Regions from separate parts of the Bradyrhizobium sp. USDA 3256 genome, predicted to be linked through region 1. Evidence: riboswitches for the same ligand, from Rfam matches in the RefSeq annotation. Region 1 holds a riboswitch; the other holds the start of a gene.

The links. A riboswitch is a leader RNA that binds a small molecule or an ion and turns the genes downstream of it on or off. The one in region 1 is predicted to bind S-adenosylmethionine.
Region 2: it holds a riboswitch for S-adenosylmethionine, as region 1 does, so the genes downstream of both, metX (homoserine O-acetyltransferase MetX) here and ACVWY5_RS35695 (O-succinylhomoserine sulfhydrylase) in region 1, are expected to answer to the same signal.

What each region holds. Positions count from the first base shown of each region.
Region 1 covers NZ_JBSSAE010000002.1:7,131,069-7,135,481, reverse strand. Annotated here, with positions in the region: gene pimD (pimeloyl-CoA dehydrogenase small subunit) at 1-4, shown strand, start outside; gene ACVWY5_RS35700 (SDR family NAD(P)-dependent oxidoreductase) at 153-926, shown strand; partial or broken gene ACVWY5_RS35695 (O-succinylhomoserine sulfhydrylase) at 1,203-2,397, opposite strand; SAM riboswitch at 2,474-2,553, opposite strand; gene ACVWY5_RS35690 (2'-deoxycytidine 5'-triphosphate deaminase) at 2,688-3,794, shown strand; gene ACVWY5_RS35685 (hypothetical protein) at 4,382-4,413, shown strand, end outside.
Region 2 covers NZ_JBSSAE010000002.1:89,277-93,689, reverse strand. Annotated here, with positions in the region: gene ACVWY5_RS02065 (alpha/beta fold hydrolase) at 1-273, shown strand, start outside; gene metW (methionine biosynthesis protein MetW) at 289-951, opposite strand; gene metX (homoserine O-acetyltransferase MetX) at 948-2,153, opposite strand; SAM riboswitch at 2,239-2,318, opposite strand; gene ACVWY5_RS02050 (chorismate mutase) at 2,493-3,356, shown strand; gene hisC (histidinol-phosphate transaminase) at 3,456-4,413, shown strand, end outside.

The DNA.
Region 1 (4,413 bases):
GTAAGTTGTCTCCGTCATTCCGGGGCTCGCGAAGCGAGAACCCGGAATCTCGCGCCACAACCTCTGGATTCCCCGATGCGCGATTGCGCATCTGAGGTTCGCGACTGCGTCGCGCCCCGGAATGACGTGCCAATAACAGGGAAACAACAACAATGAAGAACACCCCGTTCGATCTCACCGGCCAGGTTGCGGTCATCACCGGCTCGAGCCGCGGCATCGGCCGCGCCTCGGCGGAGCTTTTGGCAAAGCTCGGCGCCAAGGTCGTGATCTCCTCGCGCAAGGCGGACGCCTGCCAGGAAGTCGCCGACGGCATCAAGAAGGCGGGTGGCGATGCCCTCGTCATCCCCTGCAACATCGCGCGCCGCAACGAGGTCGAGGCGCTGGTCTCGGGCACGATCAAGCATTACGGCAAGATCGACATCCTGGTCTGCAACGCCGCGGTGAACCCGTATTACGGCCCGCTGCTCGACATCACGGACGAGGCGTTCGACAAGATCATGGGCTCCAACGTCAAGAGCAACATCTGGCTGTCCGCGCTGGCGATCCCGCAGATGGCCGAGCGCGGCAAGGGTTCGGTCGTGATCATCTCCTCGATCGGCGGCCTGCGCGGCTCGACCGTGATCGGTGCCTACGGCATCTCCAAGGCGGCCGACTTCGCGCTGTGCCGCAGCCTCGCCGGCGAATGGGGGCCGAAGGGCGTGCGCGTCAACTGCGTGGCGCCGGGCCTGGTGAAGACCGATTTCGCCCGCGCGCTGTGGGAGGACCCGGACAATCTGAAGCGCCGCACCGCATCGACGCCGCTCCGCCGCATCGGCGAGCCCGACGAGATCGCCGGCGCCGTGGCCTATCTCGCCTCCGACGCCTCGACGTTCATGACCGGCCAGACCATCGTGGTCGACGGCGGCGTCACGACGGCGGCGACGTAAGGTCAATCGCTCTAAAGCATGATCCGGAAAAGTGCGAAGCGGTTTTCCGAAAAGATCATGCTCAAACAAAGAGCTAAGGCGCGATGACGATTCAACCTAATCTCATCGCGCTTTAAGAGATAGCGCGCAATCGTCCCACGATCTCGTCATGCCCGGCCTCGTGCCGGGCATCCACGTCTTTGGCGGTCGCTGCGAGCAAGACGTGGATGGCCGGGACAAGCCCGGCCACGACGACGCCGAAAGAACGGCGCACGCCGCCCGCAAGAGGCGTTTGCCTCAAACCTGCTCCAGCGCGCGCTCGAAGTCCTCGATCAGGTCGTCGGGATGCTCCAGCCCGGCCGAGAAGCGAATGAAGCCTTCGCTGATACCGAGTTCGGCGCGGGCCTCCGGTGCCAGGCGCTGATGCGTCGTGGTCGCGGGATGCGTGACCAGGCTCTTGGCATCGCCGAGATTGTTGGAGATGCGCGAGATCTTCAGCGCGTTGAGGCAGCGGAAGGCGCCGGCCTTGCCGTCCTTCACCTCGAAGCCCACCAGCGTCGAGCCGGCACCCATCTGCTTCTTCACCGTCGCTGCCTGCGGATGATCGGGGCGGCCCGGATAGACCAGCCGCGTGACCTTCGGATGCTTGGCCAGCGCCTCGGCGATCTTCGCCGCGTTCTCGGTCTGGGCGCGAACGCGGACGCCGAGCGTCTCCAGCCCCTTCAGCAGCACCCAGGCGTTGAACGGCGACAGCGATGGCCCGGTCTGGCGCATGAAATTGTGGATGTGCTCGGCGATGAAGGCCTCCGACGACAGGATGACGCCGCCGAGGCAGCGGCCCTGGCCGTCGATATGCTTGGTCGCGGAATAGACCACGACGTCGGCGCCGAGCGACAGCGGGCTCTGCCAGATCGGCGTCGCGAACACATTGTCGACGATCAGCCGGGCGCCGCCGCCATGCGCGATCTTGGCGATCGCGCCGATGTCGAGCACGTCGAGCGTCGGATTGGTCGGGCTCTCCAGGAAGAAGGTCTTGGTGTTCGGCCGCAACGCGCGCTGCCACTGGTCGAGGTCGAGGCCGTCGACCAGGGTCGTCTCGATGCCGTAGCGCGGCAACAGGTCCTGCACCACGTAGAGGCAGGAGCCGAACAGGGCCTTCGAGGCCACCACATGATCGCCGGCCTTCAGCGGCGCGAGGGATCGCGGTGGTCACCGCGGCCATGCCGGTCGCGGTCGAGCGCGCGGCTTCCGCGCCCTCGAGCTCGATCATGCGGCGCTCGAACATCGCGATGGTCGGGTTGGAATAGCGCGAATAGATGAAGCCGGGGTCCTGGCCCTTGAAGCGCGCCTCGCATTGCTCGGCGGTGTCGTAGACGTAGCCCTGGGTGAGAAACAGCCCTTCCGACGTCTCCCCGAATTGCGAGCGCAGCGTGCCGCCATGGACGAGGCGGGTTTCGGGACGAAAGCGGGCCGTGGTTTCAGATTCAGACATGTGACCTCCGAGGTGGCCATTTCCTCTGGAGAATGGCCACAAAAAAACCGGCCTGGAGCAACCTCCACAAGCCGGGATCACACTGTCCCCGGCCTGTTTAGCGACTTATTTAACGTGGCTGCAAGCCGGCCGGCTCAAATCACCACGGGATAAGTGCAGCTGATATTCCCTCGCGCCCTTTCCGTCAAGACGGTCATCGGATAACCCGTAAAAGCCCATATTTTGGGGCTTGATGGCCGCCTGGAGTATGATTTTTGGGCCATCTCGAGGGATCGCCGAGGGACCGCATCGTGTCGTTCACGCTGGAAGATGAATCCAACGGAATCCTGCCCGACCGCATGATCGCGGAGATGGCGGAGGCCGGCCTCATTCTGCCCGCCTATGACTTCGTCGAGAGCCAGATCCAGCCGGCCAGCCTCGATCTGCGCCTTGGCGACATCGCCTACCGGGTCCGCGCCAGCTTCCTGCCGGGCCCCGATGCCACCGTCGCCGAGCGGATCGACCAGCTGAAGCTGCACGAGATCGATCTGTCCGACGGCGCGGTGCTGGAGACCAACTGCGTCTACATCGTGCCGCTGCTGGAGAGCCTGGCGCTGCCGCCGGAGATCGTGGCCGCGGCCAACCCGAAGAGCTCGACCGGACGGCTCGACGTCTTCACCCGCGTGATCGCCGACGGCACCCGCCGCTTCGACATGATCGGCGCCGGCTATCACGGCCCGCTCTACGCCGAGATCAGCCCGAAGACGTTTCCCGTGCTGCTGCGCGAGGGGTCGCGGCTCAGCCAGGTCCGCTTCCGGATCGGCGAGGCGACGTTGACCGCCGACGAGCTCGATGCGCTGCATGCCGCCGAGCGGCTGGTCGATATCGACGATGCCGATCTCACCCATGGCGTTGCGCTTTCCGTCGATCTCTCCGGCGAGAGCTCGGGGGGCTTCGTCGGCTATCGCGCCAAGCGCCATACCGGCGTGGTCGATGTCGATCGCCGCGGCGGCTATGCGGTCGACGATTTCTGGGAACCGATCAAGGCGCGGCCCGACGGCAGTCTCATCCTCGATCCCGGCGAGTTCTACATCCTGGCTTCGAAAGAGGCGGTGCAGGTGCCGCCGGACTACGCCGCGGAGATGGTGCCGTTCGACCCGCTGGTCGGCGAATTCCGCGTCCACTATGCCGGCTTCTTCGATCCCGGCTTCGGCTATGCCGGCGCCGGCGGCAAGGGCGCGCGCGCCGTGCTGGAGGTGCGCTCGCGCGAGGTGCCGTTCATCCTCGAGCATGGCCAGATCGTCGGCCGCCTCGTCTATGAACGCATGCTCGAGCGTCCTGATGCGCTCTATGGCCAGCGCATCGGCTCGAACTATCAGGCGCAGGGCCTGAAGCTCTCCAAGCATTTTCGCGTCTAATTCCGTTTCGCGCGCGTGTAATTCCGCGCGCCGGATTTCGCGTCATTCTCCGCCGTCATTCCCCGCGAAAGCGGGGAATCCAGTACGCCGCGGCTTCTCCATCGACAACGACTGTCTCTGGAATACTGGATCGCCGATCAAGTCGGGCGATGACACCGAGTGTGTGTTGGTTGCGCCGTCTCTTCGGCGAATGACACATTTCAGTTTCGCGCGCGTGCGTAATTCCGTAGCTCGGACTTCCCACTTTGTTGTCATTCCCCGCGAAAGCGGGGAATCCAGTACGCCGCGGCTTCTCCATCGATAACGACTGTCTCTGGAATACTGGATCGCCCGATCGAGTCGGGCGATGACACCGAATATGTGTCTAGTTGCGTCGCGTCTATGCCGATGACACACTTCCAGAAGCTCTCCAAGGATTTCGGGTGCAATTCCGTTTCGCGCGCGTGTAATTCCGTAGCCCGGATGAAGCGTAGCGAAATCCGGGACGCTGCATACGCGCATTGAGCTGCCCCGGATTGCGCTTCGCTGCATCCGGGCTACGATTGCGCATGCGAGCTCGCCTCGCCAACAACAGCCAGGGAGCGAACATGACCGCAGGCGAAAGCGCACAGGAAGCGCA
Region 2 (4,413 bases), 7.0 Mb from region 1:
TCGATCTACACCATGACCGACGCCATCAGGCGCGCCGCGACGCCGGCGCTGATCCTGTGCGGCGACGAGGACGACAATTGCATCGCGCCCAGCATGTTCCTGAAGCAGCATCTGCCGGCCGCCGGGCTCTCCTTCTTCCCGAAGTCGGGTCACGTGCTCAACCTCGAGGAGCCGGCGCTGTTCAACGAGATGGTCGAGCGCTTCATCGCGCTGGTCGAGGCCGGCCGCTGGCCGGTGCGCGATCCGAGGTCGCTGGTAGCGGCGCCGGTTTGACGCGCCACCCACCGATTACTTGCCCCCACCCCGGCTGAGCAGGAACACGCCCTGCTCGCCGAACATGTTCCACACCCACCACGGCAGGTTGAGCGGCACCGGACGGCCGTAGAGGTCGAGCGCCACCGCGCGCTCCATCTTGACGTTGATCTCCTCGCAGAGCTGCACGAAATCCTTGATGGTGCAGAAATGGATGTTCGAGGTGTCGTACCAGCTCGCCGGCAAATTCTCGGTGCGCGGCATGTGGCCGCCGATCAACAGCTGCAGCCGCATCCTCCAGAACCCGAAATTCGGGAACGAGACGATGGCGCGCTGGCCGATGCGCAGCAGATTTTCCAGCACCACCTTGGGCTGCCGCGTCGCTTGCAAGGTCTGCGACAGGATCACGTAGTCGAACGCGTCATCCGGATAATTGACGAGATCGGTGTCAGCATCGCCCTGCACCACGGCGAGCCCCTTGGCGACGCAGCCATTGACGCCCTCGCGCGACAGCTCGATGCCGCGGCCGTCGATGCCGCGGCTCTCCAGGAGCTGCAGCAATTCGCCATCGCCGCAGCCGACATCGAGCACGCGCGAGCCCGGCCGCACCATGTCGGCGACCAGCAGATGATCGGTGCGATAGCCGCCGGTCCGCTCCGGCGCGACGCCCGGCAAGGGCAATGTCTGCTGCATGCTCATGACTGGCCGCCATCCTTCAGTCCGCGCGCCTTGCCTGCGGCCAGCAGGAAGGCGCGGGAGATCTCGAGGAATTCGGGCACATCGAGCAGGAAGGCGTCGTGCCCCCTGTCGGTCTCGATCTCGGCGAACGACACCCGCGCGCTCGACGCGTTCAGCGCATGCACCAGCGCGCGCGATTCCGAGGTCGGAAACAGCCAGTCGCTGGTGAACGACACCACGCAGAACCGCGTCTGGATGCCGGTGAACGCCTTCGCCAGCACGCCGTTGTGGTCGGCGGCGATGTCGAAATAGTCCATCGCGCGGGTCAGATAGAGATAGGAGTTGGCGTCGAAGCGCTCGACAAAGGACGAGCCCTGGTAGCGCAGATAGCTCTCGACCTGGAAATCCGCATCGAACGAGAAGGTCGGCAGCTCGCGGTCCTGCATCCGCCGTCCGAACTTGCGATGCAGCGCGGCGTCCGAGAGATAGGTGATGTGCGCGGCCATCCGCGCCACCGCCAATCCGCGGTGCGGATGGGTGTCCTCGTCGACATAGCGGCCGCCGCGCCAGTCCGGATCGGCCATCACGGCCTGGCGGCCGAGCTCGTGGAACGCGATGTTCTGCGCCGAGTGGCGCGTCGAGCAGGCGATCGCGAGCGTCGAGAACACGCGCTCCGGATAGGCCGCGGTCCATTGCAGCACCTGCATGCCGCCCATCGAACCGCCGACCACGCAGAACAGCGTATTGATGCCGAGGCGATCGATCAGCATCGCCTGCGCGCGCACCATGTCGGGGATGGTGATGATCGGGAAATCGAGTCCCCACACCTTGCCGGTCGCGGGGTTCGACGACGCAGGGCCGGTCGAGCCCATGCAGCCGCCGATCACATTGGAGCAGATGATGAAGTATTTGTCGGGATCGATCGGCCGGCCGACGCCGACCATGGTCTCCCACCAGCCAGGTTTGCCGGTGACGGGATGGATGTTGTTGACATGCTGATCGCCGGTCAGCGCGTGGCAAACCAGGATCGCGTTGGAGCGGTCGGCATTGAGCTCGCCATAGGTCTGGTAGGCGATCTGGAACGGTGCGAGATCGACGCCGCAATCGAGCTTGAGCGGCTGGTCCATCCCGAACTTCGCCACCAGTGACGACGGATGGTCGGCCTCATGGGCGCGATCATCGCTCGGGGTTTGTGGGCTCGGTATCGGACGCACGTTGCTCATCTAGGCGACCCTGCCTCCGCGCGGGAGGGCTCGACGGACCTCAGGCCAATAAAAAACCCGGCCTGAACAAAGGTTCGGCCGGGAGCTGATAAGGTCCCCGGCCTGTTTAGCGAGTTGTTTAACGTGGCTGCAAGCCGGCCGGCTCAAATGACCACGGGACGCAGGGAACGTAGTCCCCACGCCCCCCGCCGTCAAGACAGCCCTTTCCACGGCCGATTGGTTAACCGAATGCGCAAGGCACGCCTGCGACGTTTCTCTTTGCTTTCGCTGCCCGTCTTTCCTAATCAGGGACCCTGTCCGACGCGGCAACGGGCCGCCCCGACGACAAGGTTTGAGAGCATGTCCAACCCACCCCCGTCGCCGCCCTCGCTGCAGGATCTGCGCAAGGAGATCGATGCGATCGACGAGCAGGTTCACCGCCTGTTGATGGCGCGCGGCGACATCATCGACCGCCTGATCCAGGTCAAGAAGACCCAGGAAGTCGGCTCGGCATTCCGCCCGGCGCGCGAGGCCAGCATGATGCGCGAGCTGGTGCGGCGTCATCGCGGCATCCTGCCGCTCGACACCATCGAGAGCATCTGGCGCGTCATCATCTCGACCTTCACTTACGTGCAGGCACCGTTCGCCGTGCATGCCGATGTTTCCGTCGGCGAGTCGGCCATGCGCGACTCCGCACGGTTTCACTTCGGCTTCGTGGTGCCCTACGTGTCGCATTTCAGCGCGCAGGCCGCGGTCGAGGCGGTGGCGAAGTCGAAGGGCGACCTCGCGCTGGTCTCCGCGATCGCGAGCCGCACGCCGTGGTGGAATGCGCTCGAGGCCGATGGCGCGCCGAAGATCATCGCGCGGCTGCCGTTCCTCGAACGCGCCGACCATCCCGCCGCACTGCCGGTGTTCGTGATCTCGCGGGTCGCCGACGACGCCATGGTCACCGAAGTGCAGACCTGGAGCGTGCGCGTCTCCGGCTGGAACGCCGATGTCGCCCGGGCGCTGGCGCCGCTCGCCGAGATCGTCGCGGTCCCCGACACCGCCTTCGACGGCGCGGCGCTCCTGGTCTCGGTCACCGGACAAGACCTTGAGAACAAGGGTTTCGAGGCCATCAAGCTCGCCCTGATCAAGGCCGGCGCCTCGGTCCGCTCGTCGGCCCTCGTCGGCAGCCACGCAACGCGCTATACGGTGCCCTCTAACGGATCGGCCAGGACCTGAGGTAAGAGCCGGCCGTCTGTCCAGGCTTTTGTTTTGACGCGTTTTCTTCACGCGAACCGGTATCCACTTCGCTCGAAAACGCTCTGTTCGGAGTTGATGATGTCCCGCCCCGTGCCGAACCCCGGCATCCTCGATATTGCGCCCTACACGCCCGGCAAGAGCCCGGTGCCGGAACCGGGCCGCAAGGTGTTCAAGCTGTCTGCCAACGAGACGCCGTTCGGTCCGTCTCCGAAGGCGATCGCGGCCTACAAGGCGGCGGCTGACCATCTCGAGGACTATCCGGAGGGGACCTCGCGCGTGCTGCGCGAGGCGATCGGCCGCGCCTACGGCCTCGATCCCGACCGCATCATCTGCGGCGCCGGCTCCGACGAGATCCTCAATCTCTTGGCGCACACCTATCTCGCGCCCGGTGACGAGGCGATCTCCACCACCCACGGATTCCTGGTCTACCCGATCGCCACCATGGCGAACGGCGCCAAGAATGTGATCGCGGCCGAGACCAACTTCACCGCCGATGTCGACGCCATCCTCAAGGTGGTGACGCCGAAGACCAAGCTGGTGTGGCTCGCCAACCCGAACAATCCGACCGGCACCTATATCCCGTTCGACGAGGTCAAGCGGCTGCGCGCCGCGCTGCCCTCGCATGTGCTGCTGGTGCTCGATGCCGCCTATGCCGACTATGTCTCGCGCAACGACTACGAGCTCGGCATCGAGCTGGTCGCGACCACCGACAACACGGTGGTGACGCACACCTTCTCGAAGATCCACGGTCTTGCCGCGCTGCGGATCGGCTGGATGTTCGGCCCGGCGCATATCGTCGATGCCTGCAACCGCATCCGCGGTCCGTTCAACGTCACGACGCCGGCGATGCTGGCGGCGGTGGCGGCGATCGAGGACTCCGCGCATGTGCAGATGTCGCGGACCCACACCGAACAATGGCGCAACTGGCTGACCGAGGAGATCGGCAAGCTCGGGCTGAAGGTGACGCCGAGCGTCGCCAATTTCGTGCTGATCCATTTCCCGACCGACAAGGGCAAGACCGCGGCGGAAGCCGACG